4 regions of the Fundidesulfovibrio butyratiphilus genome follow, and region 1 is predicted to be linked to each of the others. Evidence: riboswitches for the same ligand, from Rfam matches in the RefSeq annotation. Region 1 holds a riboswitch; each other region holds the start of a gene.
The links. Region 1 has a riboswitch for cobalamin ahead of cobT (nicotinate-nucleotide--dimethylbenzimidazole phosphoribosyltransferase). Riboswitches for the same ligand answer to the same signal wherever they lie in the genome.

Region 1 (3,829 bases):
GCTCCCGGGGGCAGCCCGGAAAACAGGTAGGCCCAATTCTGCACGTACACCAGGCACTCGGCCCCCGCCCGCAATCCCGGGACCAGGGCGTTCGTCCACCCTTCCGGAACAATCCACAGGTCTTGGGCGGTAAGGTCCAGACGGACGAAATCCACTGTGGGGGCCAATTCTCCCTGGGGAGTCCACACCGCGGGTTCGCGCAAGACGGCGAAGGCCGGCAGGCCGGCCCGGTGCAGCAGGCGGGCCATGTCCCAAAGAACGGCCACGCCGCCCGTGGGCTTGCGCACCGGAGGAATAAAGAGAAATGTCCTGCGTGTCGTCGCGGGCATCTTGTCACGCCGCTCGCCTGAGGCTAGGTAGGGGTTGAACCGAAAACATCCCCCCCTTTCGGAGGCTTCCATGCACGAAAACGAACTTCCCGACCAGGGGCTTGCGCACCTTAGCCCCGAACAGACCCGGGTGCCAAGTCTGGGCGAGCCGAAAATCCCCAACCCCCGCCGGGGGTCGATGTTCGTGACCGAAGAGCAGCGGGTGCTCATCAATATCGTGAGCGGCTCTCTCAACGGCCACGCGGCCCAGGCCCAGGTGAGCCTGGAACAAGCCGGACCACGCGAGCGCATCTATTTCGATCCGCCCAAGACCAAGTGCGCCGTGGTCACCTGCGGGGGACTCTGCCCGGGCATAAACGACGTGATTCGCTCCATCGTCATGGAGGCCCATCACGGCTACGGCGTTTCCAAGATCCTGGGCATCCGCTACGGCCTGGCCGGTTTCCTGCCCAAAACCAACCCCAACGTGGTGGAGCTGACCCCGGAATTCGTCTCCCCCATCCATGAGTTCGGCGGCTCGGTCATCGGCTCCTCCCGGGGTCCCCAGCCCGTTGAGGACGTGGTGGATTCCCTCGAACGGCTCAACGTCGGCATGCTCTTCGTGGTGGGCGGCGTGGGCAGCATGCGCGCCGCGCAGGCCATCTTCGCGCTCATCAGCGAACGGGACCTGAAGATCTCCGTGGTCTGCATTCCCAAGACCATCGACAACGACATCCATTTCGTGTCGCGCACCTTCGGCTTCGGCACCGCCGTGGAAAAGGCCATCGAGGCCATCCGCTGCGCCCACGTGGAATCCCTGGGCGCGCCCTACGGCATCGGTCTGGTCAAGGTCATGGGCCGCGAGTCGGGTTTCATCGCGGCCGAGGCGACCCTGGGCATCAAGGAGGTCAACTTCGTCCTGGTGCCGGAGCAGCATTTCGACCTGCAGGGTCCAGGAGGATTTCTCGCCGCCCTGCACGAACGTCTCCACCGCCGGGGCCACGCCGTGGTCGTGGTGGCCGAAGGAGCCGGCCAGGAATACCTGCCCGAATCCCTGCGCACCGACGCCTCGGGAAACCGCTGGCTGGGCGACATTTGCGGGCTGCTCACGACCGAAATCAAGAGCTACTTCAAGGACAAGCTTCCCATCACCCTGAAGTTCATCGATCCCAGCTACATCATCCGCTCGGTGCCGGCCAGCGCGGCCGACCGGGTGAACTGCAACCGGTTGGGCTCCATGGCCGTGCACGCGGGCATGGCCGGCAAGTCCGGCATGATGGTGAGCCTGGTGCATGAAATGCCCGTCCACGTGCCGTTGCCCCTGGTGACCCACTCGCGCAAGCGCATGGCCGTGGACACCTCCTTCTGGCAGCAGGTGCAGGACGCCACGGGACAAGGCCCCCTGGTCAACCCGGCCCCGAAGAGCTGAGGAACCGTTGAAGCGTGCCTCCCGCCGGCGCCTTGACAGGACCAACGCCCGGGACTAGCGTGCCGACCATCGCGACCGTTGCGGGCTGAAGCCCGCCTTGCGGAACACGGTGTGAAACCGTGGCGGTCCCGCCGCTGTGACCGGAGACGATACCCGACACGCCACTGCCCCAGGGCGGGAAGGCCGGGTGGAGGACGACCCGGGAGCCAGAAGACGGACGGACGCGACCACTGACGGATAGAACCTATGGCAACGGCTATCCCTTGGCCCCTTTCGGGGCCAAGGGATTTTTTGTTTTTGCGGCCTTGGGTTCGAACGAAACCCAACCTCCAACCCTGCAAGGAGCCCGCATGCCCAACGACTTTATTTCCCGCCTGGCGCGCATCCGCCCGGTGGACGCCTCCCTGATCCCGGCCGGCCAGGCCCATCTCGACGACCTCACCAAGCCCAAGGGCAGCCTGGGCCGCCTGGAAGAGCTGGCCCTGCGCCTCTATTTGATCGCCAACGGCGGCAAGCCGGCGCCCGATCCGGCTATTTTTTTCGTCTGCGCCGGGGATCACGGCGTGGCTGACGAGGGCGTGAGCGTCTTTCCCCAGGCGGTCACCCGGCAGATGGTGATGAACTTCCTCAACGGCGGCGCGGGAATCAACGTGCTGGCGCGCCAGGCCGGCGCCGACCTCAAGGTGGTGGACGCCGGATGCGCGGGGGGCGACTTTCCCGAGCACCCCATGCTGGTGCGGGCCAAAGTGGGCCCGGGCACGGCGAACATGGCCAAGGGACCGGCCATGACCCGCGAACAGTGTCTGGAAGCCCTGAACGCGGGGTTCGACCTGGCCGATCGGGCCAAGGCCGAGGGTTTCGCCACCGTGGGCACGGGCGACATGGGCATCGCCAACACCACGCCCTCCACGGCTCTGTACTGCGCCTACCTGGGGTTGGACCCGGCCGAGGCCACCGGCCCCGGCACCGGACTGGACGCCTCGGGGGTGGACCGCAAGGTCCGAGTCATCCGTCAATCCCTCGAAGTCAACGCCGCAGCCGTGGCCTCCGGCGACGCCCTGGAAATCCTGTCCGCCCTGGGCGGCTACGAAATCGCCTGTCTGGCCGGGCTGATTCTGGGCGGAGCGGCCAACCGCCAGGCGGTCCTGGTGGACGGCTTCATCTCCGGCGCGGCCCTGGTGGCGGCCTGGAAATTCAATCCGGCGGTCATGGACTACGTGTTCTTCAGCCACGCCTCGGCGGAACCCGGGCACAAGGCCGCCATGGACCGAGTGTCCGCTTCCCCCCTGCTCCACCTGGGCCTGCGCCTGGGGGAAGGCACGGGCGGAGCGCTGGCGCTTCTGCTGCTCCGGGCCGGAGCGGCCGTGTTCAACGAAATGGCCACGTTTTCCAGCGCCGGCGTAAGCCAGGGGTAGTCCGCAAGGCCGCCAAGCGCGCAACTCCCGGCCGAACCTGACGCAATTTGTCCGACACTATGCGGATATCGTTCGTCAAAATCGACGCGTGACAAGAAGTGGCAAAGATCCTATAAGGGGTGAGGCGGATTATCCGTCGAAACCGTCTCACCCCCAGCCGGAGCTTTCCACACGTGAACGACGGTCTGGTCCATTTCGCAACCTACGACGGCTTGGTTCATTCTCCCGACGCCGTTCTGGCTCATCCCTCCGGGGAGTTTCAAGCCAGTCCGCCGGGACAGGTGACCGTACCCACACCGCCGTCCGACGAGGTTGTCCATGTCATCAACGAAGGCGTGATCGGGCACGTCATCAACGAGTTGGTCTGATTTGACCACGCCATCCCCGCATACTTCCTCGGGCAGACGCGGCGCCCGCTCCTTTCAGGACACCGCCATCAGCATTCAGTCCACCCTGCGAATGGCCTTCATGATCGTCACCGTGCTCATGGCGGTGGCCATGTGCCTGAGTTCGCTCATCATGGCCCATCAGAGCGCGATCAAACAGGCCAAGTCCCACCTGGGGTCCGTGGCGGCCATCAAGGGCAGCGCCCTGCTGGCCTGGAACGGGCAATTGCAGGCCGACATGGGCGCGGTGCTGCCCTCCGTGACCACCCTCCCCCTGGCCACGGCACTCCT
Region 2 (3,829 bases), on a different contig from region 1:
CTCGTCGCGCGCACGTGGCGGAACCGCCCCTTGGACTGGTGATCCATGTGCTGGCCGCCGATGATCTCGCCGGTGGAGCTCATCTGGTACTGGTTCGAACTGGTGAAGGCCACGGTGGGCCCCAGGGTCAGGTGGGCGCGCAGGTGGGCCAGGGCGAAGTCGGGCAACAGCGTGTCGTCGGCGTCCAGCATGACCACGAAACTGCCCGTGGACAGGGCCAGGCCGTCGCGAAAGGCTTCCATTTGGCCACCGTTGGCCGCACGTTCGAGGAGCCGAAAACGCTCCCCGGACCGGTTTTGTTCCAGGAACTCGCGCACCAGGGCCACGCTCTGATCGCACGAGGCGTCGTCCACCACCACGCACTCCCAGTTGTCGTAGGTCTGGGCCAGGACCGAACGCAGACACTCCACGATGTACCGGGCGTAGTTGTAGCTGGTCACGATGAAGCTGACGCGCGGCTTGCGGGCGTGAACCTGGTCCGGGCCGGCGGCGCGTCCGGACGAAAGGGCCTGGGCCTGGCGCATGGCCTGGCCGATCGCGCCGGGCCGGCTCAGCAGATGATGGATCGTCATGAGACGTGCGGTCCTTTGTCCAGGGGGTGCGGGGACGGCGCGTCGCAGGGGCGCGCGTCGCTGTCGGGGGCCGCGGCGAAGCGGGCTTCTATGCGCTCGCGATAGGCCTTTTCGTCCCGCATGTCGGACATGTACCAATTGGGGTCCGGGTTCCAGTCCTTGGCCCGACCCGCGTCGTAGATCCGCACCCGACCGGCCAGGGCCTTGGGCGAGCGGATGGCCAGGAGCGCTTCCAGGTTGCCGGGGCTCACGTCGTCGATCTCTTCGACGCTCGGGCGGCGCTGGAGCGGAATGGCGCAGCCGCAACGGGGGCAGGAGCGCAGTTTTTGCTCCCGGTAGTCCTCGGGCACGCGTCGCCACCAGCCGGGCTCGATAGGCCAGCCCCCGGGGCCGTGGAAAAGCATGTCCAGGCTGGCGGCCACCTCGCAGAAAAACGCCCCCTTGGGCGTGATGGAGGCCGACCAGGTGGTCTGCACCCAGCAGGCGTCGATCAGCCGCCACATTTCGTTTTCGTCGGGCACCATCTCGCGCGCGGCCACGAGCAGGGGTTGGTGCAGGATGCGGTCGGCGCTGTGGTCGTTGCAGAAGAGATGGCCGAAGATTTCGCGCACCAGGGGGCCGTAGCGCCGGCCCAGATCCGCCGGCACGGTGGACCACAGCCCGCGTCGGGTCTTGTCGGGCACGCGTTCGGCCAGGTATTTTGCCATGCGGGCGAATCGGGGATGGAGCAGGGGCTCGCCGCCGATCATGCCCACCATGCCCGGGAAGTCCGCCAGGGAATCCACGGCCCTGCGGAACGTATCCCAGTCCATGAAGAACGGTTTGCGGTGATGGCCGGTGAACCGGGTGCAGTTGGAGCACCGGTTGCGGCAGGCGTTGGTGATGTCGATCTGGATGATGCGCATCCGGGCGAGCGGTATCATGGTCCCTCGTCGGCGCGGGCGCGGACGGAGCCGGTCGGACCTGGACGGCCAGGCGGGCGCGAAACTTGGGCGCGTCCGAACCGTTTCCGCCGCGCTGGGCGCGGGTTGTGGTCGGCGAACCGAAACGAACCGGATGCGGGAGGGCGAAAACGAATCCGCCCGTTCTCCCTGGAGGGAAAACGGGCACGGGGTGATACGACGCGGCGTGGCCGGCAAGCGACGCCCGTCCTGGTCACTCCGGCCCATGTCGCGAGGCTCGGACGCCGACCGTTTCGAGGCGTCTTCTGGCTTGCGGGTCGGTCCCTTCGCGGGACCAGGGTCTCATGGCCGGCATCCTTCCCGGGGCTTACCCAGTGGATGCGGCCGATTCTCCCCGCTTACAGCAGCGCGTCTGCGACGGATTTGCACCGTCTTCCGTTTCTCGAAAGGTCATAAGGCAGACCCTTGGCCAATAGCTCCCGGCCGAAACCGCGTCAAGCCCGGACGCGCGCGCCCGGTTTCAGCCCCTGGCCGGTGCGGCGTTCGGCCAGGTCCGGCGCGGGTCGCGTTAGCAACTTCGTTTTCGCCGCTAACGTTCGGGCTCGATCCCCCTCTTGCCAGTTCCGGCCTGGCGCGTTATCTCATCGCGTGATTATTACGAGCACCCCCCCAAGGAGGACGATACATGTACAGCTATAACGCCCAACAGTCAGCCGCGCGCGCCGAGGTTCTGAGCGCCTTCATGCGCGGCGTCTGCAGCTGGATGGCCGGCGGCCTGGCCCTCACGGCCGTCATGTCCCTGGCCGTGGTTTCCAGTCCGGCCCTGATGCAGGCCATTTTCGGCTCCCCGCTCATCTGGGTGCTGCTCATCGCGGAACTGGGCATGGTGTTCTACCTCTCGGCCCGCGTTTCGCGCATGTCTCCCGGAGCGGCCACCGGCCTGTTCCTGGTCTACAGCGGACTCAACGGCGTCACCCTGGCTCCGATCTTTCTCGTGTACACGGGCTCTTCCATCGCCTCGGCCTTTGCCGTGAGCGCGGGCATGTTCGTGGCCATGAGCGTCTACGGCATGGTCACCAAGCGCGACCTGACCTCCCTGGGCAGCTTTCTTTTCATGGGCCTCATCGGCCTGTTGCTGGCCATGCTGGTCAACGTCTTTCTCAAGAACACGATGATGGATCTCATCATCAGCTGCGTGGGCGTGTTGATCTTCACGGGACTCACCGCCTACGACACCCAGAAGCTCAAGGACATGGGCGACTACGCCCCCATGGACGACGCCGCGGCCCTGCGCCGGGGCTCCATCATGGGCGCGCTCACCCTGTATCTCGACTTCATCAACCTCTTCCTCATGATGCTTCGCCTCTTCGGCTCCAGCCGCGACTAGCACCGAATCGGGCCGGGGACCTGCGGGTTCCCGGCCTTTCTTCCCATGAACGAGCTTCTTGACTGGCAGCGTCGTCTGCGTCCCCTGCTTTCCCTTCCCGCCGGCCTGTACGCTTTGGGGCGTCGGGCCTCGGCTTGGCTGTACCGCAAGCGCCTGCTTCCGTCCTGGAATCCCAAGGCCCCGTGCGTCGGGGTGGGCACCCTGGCCGTGGGGGCGTGGGGAGAAACGCTCGTCTCGGCCTGGATGCTCGGCTGGGCCCGGGCGCGGGGGCTTCGCGCGGCGGCCCTGGTTCATCCCGGATGGGGCGGGCCGAGCGATCCCCCCATGCGCGTGGATGCCGGCACCGACCCCTTTCACTGCGGAGCGCAAGCCGCCCTGCTGGCGCGCTACCGGCCGGAAGCCCTGGTCTATTGCGACCGCAGGCCGGCGCGGGCGGGACGAGCCGCGAAAAAGGCCGCCAATCCCGACTTCTATCTTTTGTGCGGACACTTCAGCGATCTTTCCGCCAGGCGCGGCGCGGACGTGGTGGTCTTGACCCCCCAGGATCTGGACAAGGGCTGGAACCGGCCGCTGCCGGCCGGGTGGTGGAGGGAATCGGCCCAGGCCCTGAATCGAGCGGCGGCCTTTGTGGTGTGCATAAGCCCCGAAGACCTGACCCTGCGCCGCAACCTGGTGGAGCGCAGGCTGGCCAAGTTCGGGAAACCCGTCTTTCCGCTGCACCCGCGCCTGTGGCGTCTGCGTCGCCCCACCACCGGGGAGACCACCGAAACCCTGGACGGCGAGCCCTACATGCTGGTGGCCGGCGACTCCCATCACGACATGGCCGCCAAGGCCGCGCGCGCCTTTTTGGGCCAGGGGCCCCGCTTTCAGATTATCGTGGACGACGCCCACCATTTTACGCCGCAGGACAGGGCCCAGATAGCCCAAGAGGCCACGCGCATGAAAACCCCCCATGTCCTGGCCACTCC
Region 3 (3,829 bases), on a different contig from region 1:
GGGTTTCCTGGGGAAGAAAGCCCACTTGGCGGGCCAGGGCGCGTCGGGACAGGGTGAAGACGTCGATTCCGGCCAGCTCCACCCGCCCGGCGGCCGGACGTTCCAGCGCGGCCAGGCAGTGAAGCAGGGTGGATTTGCCCGCCCCGTTGGGCCCGACCACGCCCAGCACTTCGCCGGCTCGCAGCGCGATGTCGGCTCCGGCCAGGGCTTCGTGTCCACCGCGCACCACCCGCAGGCCGGTCCCGCGCAAAAGAACCGGGTCGGGCGTCCGCGCGCTACACACGGGCCGCTCCGCGCACGAAGAGCAGGCAGAAGTAGGGGCCGCCCAAGAGCGCCGTCAGCACGCCCACCGGCACCTCGTGGGGCAGGACCGTGCGCACGGCCGTATCCGCCGCCAGCAGGAGGACGGCTCCGGCCAGGGCGGACAGGGGCAGGAGACGGCGATGGGCCGGGCCGGCGGCCAGGCGCACCATGTGGGGCACCACCAGGCCCACGAAACCGATGATGCCCGAGACGGCCACGCAGGCCGCGACACAGGCCGAGGCGCAGACGAGGAGCCCCAGGCGCACCGCGGCCACGTTCACGCCCAGCCCCTTCGCGGTTTCGTCGCCCGCGCACAGGGCGTCCAGGTCGCGGGCGAAGGCCACGGCCCCGGCCAGTCCCATGCCCAGGCCGCCCAGGGCCAGCCAGGCCTCGGACCAGGTCTTGGCCACGAATCCGCCCATGAGCCAGAACACCAGGCCGGCCACGTTGTCGCCGGCCAGAAACTTCACGAATCCCAGTCCCGCCTGCAAGGTGGCGGACACGATGACTCCGGCCAGAACCAGGGTGACCGGATCGAGGCGTCCCCTGGCCGTGGCCAGGGTCAGCACCACGGCGAGCGCGGCCAGGGAGCCCGCCAGGGAACAGGCGGCCAGGGCCAGTTCGCCGTGGCCGCCCACGCCGGCCAGCAGGCCCAGGCAGGCCCCGAGCGCTCCCCCGGCCGAGACGCCCAGGGTGTAGGAATCGGCCAGGGGGTTTTGCAGAAGTCCCTGGAACAGTCCGCCGGAGAGGGCCAGGGCCGCGCCCACGGCTCCGGCGGCGACGATGCGGGGCAGTCGGATTTCGAGAACCAGGCGTTGGGCCACGTCGCCCACGCCGTCCAGGCAGGAGGAGCAGGCCAGGAGCTTGCCGGCCAGGATGCGCCCCACCAGCCCGGCGGGCAGGGGGGCCGGTCCGTTGGAAGCGGCCCAGGCCACCAGCAGGGCCAAGGCGGCGATCAGGGCCAGGGCCGTTGCGCCGGCGCGTGAGCGCCCCGGAAGGGGGGTCAAGGACGGGCTCCGGGGAGGGGAGAGGCGACGCGGACCGCGAAACGGGCGAAACGCGCACGCGCGCCCAGGCGACGAGCGCTGGTCGCGGGCTCGGCCTGACGAAACGCGTTGCCGCATGCGCGGCGGGGCGGCAAGGACGAAAGGCGTCGAATGCGGGACGCGCGGGACAAAATCACGGTGTTTCCTCCTCGGGAACCGGGCTCGGGCGTCCGCCAGGGAATCCGGGCCAGGCGGCCGGGCGCTTCCGCATTCGGCTCCGTGACGCGCGGCATGCGACTTCGGAAACCGATCGTGGAAGTCGGCCATGCTCCCGGCCGGGCGGACGTGTTCGCCCGGTCCGGGAGCATGGCCGCGCCCGGCGTTCCGGCAGGTCTTCTGGCTTCCGGATCATTCTACTCCCCGCGCCTTCCCGCCCGTGGGCAGTGGCGTCTGGCGGGTTTCGTCCCCGGTCACAGCGGCGGGACCGCTCCGGTTTCGCACCGGATTCCCTCGCAAGCGCCCCATATTCAGGGGGCCGGAACGCCAGTTTCCTAGGACAAAGCCCGACCCCTGTCAAAGAGGGTCTTGCAAAACGCCCCGTCAAACTGCTACCGGCCCCAGCATGAAGCGTGCAATTCTCTACATTCTCTGCCTGCTTGCTTTTATTGAAGTGTCGTCGCGCATTTTTTGGCGCATGCTCGATCGCACCTGGGGCTTTGTGGTGCCGCAACAGATCGGGTGCTTTGATCCGGACTTGGGATGGTCGCTCAAGCCCGGGGCCACGGCCTGGTCCAAGACCACCGGGGTGGACGTGGAATACGCCATCAACGACCAGGGCTATCGCGGACCGGTGGTGACGCCCGAAAAGCCCGAAGGCACGTTCCGCATCGTGGTGGTGGGCGACTCCCACGCGTTCGGTTTCGGACTGCGCGAACGGTTCACCTTGCCCGTGTTGCTTCAGGGGTACTTCAAGAACGTCGAGGTGGTGAACCTGGCCGTGAGCGGCTACGGCATCGACCAGATGCTCTTGCGGGTGCGCCGCGACGGCTACAAGCTCCACCCGGATCTGGTGATCTGCTACGTGCCGCACTTTGCCGACTTTCGGCACATGACCGACAGCATTTGGCGCCTGGGCAAGCCGCGTTTCGTGGAGGAAAACGGCAAGCTGGAGCTCAAGAATTCTCCCGTGACCAACAATTCTCCCCTGTTCATGGCTCTTGTGGCGGCGGACCGGTTTGCCGCGACCTGGTGTCGTACCTACGAGATCCTGCGCAACACCGTGTATTGGATGGCCATCCCCAAGGCCAAGCCCGGCGAGGTCGGACCTCCGCTCGATCCCAAGTTCTGGGCCGACACCGTGGGGCTGGGACTGGACATCGCCCGCCTTTTCGACCGCGAAAGCCAGGAACACGGGGCCAAGTTCATCCTGTTCACCCGGGTGGGCCAGATGTTCGTGGACGCCTTTAAACAGGGCGGTCCCCCGTGCCTCTACGTGGGCACGCCCCTGGTCAACGACGAAATGGTTCTGGCCCACGACCCCTTTCGCCATCCCAACGAGGCGGCCAGCGGGGTTCTCGCCTGGGAGCTGACCAAGTTTCTCAAGGAAAAGGATTTCGTGCCCAAGCAGTACTGGGGCGTGCCCATGGTGCAATAACGCCGACCCGGGCAAAGGGGGTTGGACAACCGCCTTTCGTCCGGGTATCCAGAGAAAGAGACCGACCAGAAGGTCCATCCCGGTCCGCACGGCGGACCAATTCAGGAGGTTCGTCCCGTGGCGTCCTTGCTCGAGACGTTACAATCCATAGACTTCTGCAAACTGGCCCGCTTGTACGAACTCTTCGCCACCATCTACCACGTGGCGTTGGACTACGAAGAGGAACTCATCAGTGTGCTCGAAGTCGACCAGGACGTGCGCATAGCCCGCGACGTGGCCACCTTGCCCCTGGAGGAGGAAGACTCCCCGGCCTGCATGTGGACGCTCAACGAGTATATCCGTCGCAATATCCATTCCGAGCGGACGGCCAAACTCTTCGTGGCCGCGCTTCTGCCCCGGCTCGACGCCCAACTGGCGGGGCTCGGCGTGCAGACCGCGGGGACGCAGGCCCAGGTGCTGCCCCCGAGCGATCCCCTCGTCCGGCTCATGAACTCCAACTACTACACGCCCATCCAGGTGGAAGTCGGCGGCAGCAAGGGCGAATACGTCATCGCCCCGCGCATCAAGCCCATCTTTTCCCGCTGGATCGGCGCCGACCCCCTGGATTACGACGAGGCCTATTTTTCGGCCACCATTTCCTATCATTTTCTCGAACATCACACCCTGGTCAAGGACGGCCGGGTGAACAATCACAGGGTGATTCTCTCGCCGGGCAAGGTGAGCCGCCAGTCCGGCTCGTCGTTTCACCGCAGCCTGGCCAACCTGGAAACCCTGACCATCGCCCTGTCGCCCATGGACGCCGGCTTTGTCTTTGACGTGGAAACCTACCGCAAAAAAGGCGTGGGCATGAAGGTGCCCTTCCGCTACGTGAACTTGAAAAGCCCGG
Region 4 (3,829 bases), 490 kb from region 1:
CCACTGGCCACCACGGTGCAGTCCGTACCTGTTCCTGTGGCGGGCCGCCCCGTCAGGGTGCTGGTGATGTTTTGCTCGCCGAGAATTGCGGCCTTGGCCTCGGTGAGGATCATGAGGGCTTCGGCCAGGGCCGCGTCGGTCAAGTGGGCGTCGGTGACGGCCAGGATGTTTATCGTCCCGGCGGGCGGGGTGGTTCCGTCCGGCCGCCAGTCCGCCGGATCACCGGCCCGCCTGGCATTGGCCAGCCCGGCGGTCACGGCCACGCTGACCCGCGTTTCGCCCGCGCACAGGCTCGCCGTGCCGAGGGTCCCCAATTCGGCAGCGGTCATGAGTCCGACGCTGGGTCCGCTCCAGCCCTGGGCCTTGGCGTAGTCGGCCAGGGTGCGTTGCGGCGGGGCGAAGCCCCGGGTGCGCCCGGCCAGGTTGGCTCCCACCTTGAGGATGAAGAGCCGCGTGGCCCGGGACAACCCGCCGCACAGGGGGGCGTTGCCGCACGTGCGCCAGAGCCCGGGCAGGGTGAGGCACACGTGACCGGGGCCGCGTTCCAGAACAAGCCCGCCGGGCCCGGCGGTCACCAGGGGAGGCCCCGCCGCCAAGGCGGGGCTTTGTCTAGAACGCATAGCGCAGTCCGACGCTGAAGGTTCTGCCCGGCATGGGATAGCCGCGAACGTAGCTGTAGCGTTCGTCGGCGATGTTGTTCACGGAGATCGAGGCTTCCAGCTTTTCTACGGGGCGGTACGAGAGCTTGGCGTTGAAGACGAAGAAGGGGTCCTTGTCCACCACGTTGCCGTAGGCCGGGGAATAGGGGTTGAAGTCCTGCACCTTTTGATCGCCCTGCCACTGGGCGGAGAGGTCAAGGCGCAGGGTTTCGTTCCAGCCGATTTGCAGGCCGGGGGTCAGGGTGTAGCGCGAAAGCCCGAGCACCGTGTCCGTGCCGCGCGCGTTGACCAGGGTGTCGTCGAGCTCGGCGCGTTCGAAGAACCAGATCCAGTTGAGCGACGGCGTAAGGCTGAAACGATTGGTTCCGGCGTCGAACGTGTGGGTGTAGCGCACGAAGCCTTCCAGGCCGGAGAGCCGCCAACCCGAGGAGTTCACCCATGTCTGGGACGCGGTTGCGGGCAGGGTGGCCGTGGTGATGGCGTCGTTGTAGGCGGTGTTGAAGTAGGTCCCCGAGAATTCCAGTCCGTTCCAGGTCACGTCCGCGCCGGCCTCGCCGGTGACGCTGGTTTCGGGCTTGAGGCCCGAATTGCCCAAATACCACGTGCCCCACTGCTGAAAGCGTCCGCTGAACTTGTAGGCGTCGGGCGGGGTGAAGGCCGAGCCGGCCGTGGCGCGCAGGGTCAACCAGTCAGTGGCGTTCCAGTTCGCGCCGAATCGCCAGCTCAGGTGATCCATGGTCTTGTCCCGCGAAACCACGTCGCAGAGCACGGTGTTGCCGTTTATGCGCAGCTGGTAGTTGTCGTATCGCAGTCCGCCAAGCAGCGTGATGTCGCCCAGAGTGAGCTTTTCCTCCCCATAGGCGGCCCAGTTCGCGTAGCGGGAATCCGGTGCATAGACCCCGTCCCCGTCGCGTTTTTCCTCGGTGTTCTGGTATCGCGCGCCCAGGGTGAAACGGCCGAACGAAAAGGTGGGCACGGTGACGCGTCCGTCCAGGCCGATCTGATCGGTATTGAACTTCGAGCTGTCGTAATAGGGCGTGTCGGTGTTGTCGTACTCGTGCCGGTTGGCCCAGAAAGCCAGCCGCCAGTCCACGTCGACGGCGCTGGAGCCGCCGGTGTAGGTGGCGGCGAAATTCTTGAGCACGTCGTCCACCTTGGCGCTGGGGGTGCGCGAATAGACCGGGCCGGGATCCCCCACGTCGTAGGCGTTGAAGAAGTTGGCCATCAGGTGGAGGGCGTGTCCTTCGACGGGACGAATGGTCACCGTGCCCGAGGCCGCGCCGTCGTGGTAGGCGGTGTTGGGGTAGCGCCATCCGCCGCTGGCGTCGTAGGCGTCGACGCTGGTGACGCGTCCGGCCAGGCTGGCTCCCAGCGAGCCGTTTTCCAATCCGCCCTGGATGTCGGCCCGGGGCTCGACGCGGTTGAAGCTACCGTAGCGGACTTCCGCCGCGCCCGAGGGTTTGCCCTTGCCGCGCCGGGTGATCACGTTGATGACCCCGCCCATGGCCGAAGCGCCGTAGAGCACCGAACCCGGTCCGCGCATGACCTCCACCCGCTCCACGTTGCCCAGGGGGATGAGCGCCAGGTTGCCCGTGGCCACGGGGTTGCCGTCCACCAGAACCAGGGTTTTGGCGTCCATGTTGGCCCCGGGCGAGGCGTAGGTGTCGAAGCCGCGCAGCTTGGCGCTGGAATAGGCCCCGGGGTACTTGGTCACCGAGGCCGGAACCTTGAGGGCGACGAGATCGTCCAGTGTGGAAGCCCCGAGTTCGTCGATGGCTTTTCGATCGATGACCTGGACGTGGACCGGGGTCTGGGTGCTGGCCGAGGGCTCGGCCGTGGCCGTGACCACCATTTCCGGCAGTTCGCGTGGTTGTCCGCCACGATCTTCGGCCAGGGCCGCGCTGGCCGAAAAAAGAAGCAGAGAAAGGACTAACGCCGCACAACGCATAAAAAAACCTCCTTCTTCATCGGGTTGAAGAGGAGGCTTCGAGGAGGGAACGGACGAAAAGCCCCATCCGTCTTCGGAAAGGGGACGCGTCCGCGTTTCGGCTTGGCCTCGAAGCCTACGACACGCTGTCGCAGGCTGGTTTCCCGGCTTAAGGATCGTTCTACTCGCCGCACCTTCCCATCCGCGCCCTGGCGGACAGTGGCGTCACGCGGCTTTCGTCCCCTCTTACGGTTGCGGGCCAGCGCCGGACTTTCACCGGACTTCCCATTTCGCCTCATGGATATTGAGGACCTGCGACGTTGGCAGTGGCCCTACAACCGGGAGTGCGCCCTGTCAAGGCGAGGCCCGAAGGGGCGCGCGACCCGTATTGCGGGCTGCGGTCCTGTTCGGGGAGCGGCGCGCCGCTCCTGTTTTTCAGACGCACATCGGGAATGCGCGGACCCGGTGGCGCAGGATCTTCGCGCGGTCACGGTTTTGTTGTTATTTCGTTCGCCGGCCCTTCGTGGGGCTTTGGTGGGGCGGAGGGAGGCCCGGAGTCTGACAAATAGGCGGGAAAAGTCTCTCCTTTCGGTTGGGTTCGGCTTCCAGGCGAGGTCGCGGGGCGAAGTGCCAAGAAAAACGATAGTATGACACGCCTTGACCTGATTCAAGGAACGAGTTAAAAAATTCACAAGAAGATGGAGTCGTTCAAAATTGGTGTTGGCAGCCGCTGACTCCTGCCGCTGACAAAACGGTAGGAGTTTTTTCAATTTCAATCTGACTGATCATTTTTGTCTTGGGGGAGGTCGTATGTCACCCATTTTTCGTGTCCAGGGCGTATTGTCTGCTGTTACTTCGGCAATAAAGCAATGCAAGAGAGTCCGCTTTGGAAAACCAGTGAAGATCCTGCTGGTCGTCCTGTTGCTCGTCTGCCTTTATTATGGTGTTGGGCAAATTTCAGGACGTGTCAATTCGGAATATCTTCCCGAGCATGAACTTGCTTCCGGGAAAAGTCACATCATACAAACGATGAGTGACATGATCGAGCGCGAACTCGATACCGGATGGGCTCCCAGCGCACTGGTGTCTCCAATCAGAATGCGCCTGGACGTGAAGGCTTTTCAAAGGGGCGAGCATTTTGTTCTTCGGAGAATGAGCCAGCACATACCTCATCTGTTCAGAATCGGAGCTGAAAGCCCCGCGGGAGCGGAGTTGCTCGACGCAGCCGACGATTTCAATAGAA

Region 2: linked by a shared signal. The riboswitch ahead of ACYQ01_RS07590 (radical SAM protein) and the one ahead of cobT (nicotinate-nucleotide--dimethylbenzimidazole phosphoribosyltransferase) in region 1 are both predicted to bind cobalamin.
Region 3: linked by a shared signal. The riboswitch ahead of ACYQ01_RS07480 (FecCD family ABC transporter permease) and the one ahead of cobT (nicotinate-nucleotide--dimethylbenzimidazole phosphoribosyltransferase) in region 1 are both predicted to bind cobalamin.
Region 4: linked by a shared signal. The riboswitch ahead of ACYQ01_RS16280 (TonB-dependent receptor plug domain-containing protein) and the one ahead of cobT (nicotinate-nucleotide--dimethylbenzimidazole phosphoribosyltransferase) in region 1 are both predicted to bind cobalamin.

Annotation. Positions count from the first base shown of each region.
Region 1 covers NZ_BAAHXA010000003.1:506,907-510,735, forward strand. Annotated here, with positions in the region: gene ACYQ01_RS18390 (glycosyltransferase) at 1-329, opposite strand, end outside; gene ACYQ01_RS18395 (ATP-dependent 6-phosphofructokinase) at 400-1,737, shown strand; cobalamin riboswitch at 1,797-1,973, shown strand; gene cobT (nicotinate-nucleotide--dimethylbenzimidazole phosphoribosyltransferase) at 2,088-3,152, shown strand; gene ACYQ01_RS18405 (hypothetical protein) at 3,326-3,520, shown strand; gene ACYQ01_RS18410 (PAS domain S-box protein) at 3,522-3,829, shown strand, end outside.
Region 2 covers NZ_BAAHXA010000001.1:1,604,571-1,608,399, reverse strand. Annotated here, with positions in the region: gene ACYQ01_RS07595 (glycosyltransferase family 2 protein) at 1-572, opposite strand, end outside; gene ACYQ01_RS07590 (radical SAM protein) at 569-1,495, opposite strand; cobalamin riboswitch at 1,775-1,911, opposite strand; gene ACYQ01_RS07585 (Bax inhibitor-1/YccA family protein) at 2,160-2,861, shown strand; gene ACYQ01_RS07580 (tetraacyldisaccharide 4'-kinase) at 2,907-3,829, shown strand, end outside.
Region 3 covers NZ_BAAHXA010000001.1:1,582,764-1,586,592, reverse strand. Annotated here, with positions in the region: gene ACYQ01_RS07485 (ABC transporter ATP-binding protein) at 1-283, opposite strand, end outside; gene ACYQ01_RS07480 (FecCD family ABC transporter permease) at 276-1,310, opposite strand; cobalamin riboswitch at 1,659-1,844, opposite strand; gene ACYQ01_RS07475 (SGNH/GDSL hydrolase family protein) at 1,912-2,943, shown strand; gene ACYQ01_RS07470 (carbon-nitrogen hydrolase family protein) at 3,061-3,829, shown strand, end outside.
Region 4 covers NZ_BAAHXA010000003.1:16,597-20,425, reverse strand. Annotated here, with positions in the region: gene ACYQ01_RS16285 (adenosylcobinamide amidohydrolase) at 1-620, opposite strand, end outside; gene ACYQ01_RS16280 (TonB-dependent receptor plug domain-containing protein) at 610-2,607, opposite strand; cobalamin riboswitch at 2,724-2,917, opposite strand; gene ACYQ01_RS16275 (DUF2333 family protein) at 3,484-3,829, shown strand, end outside.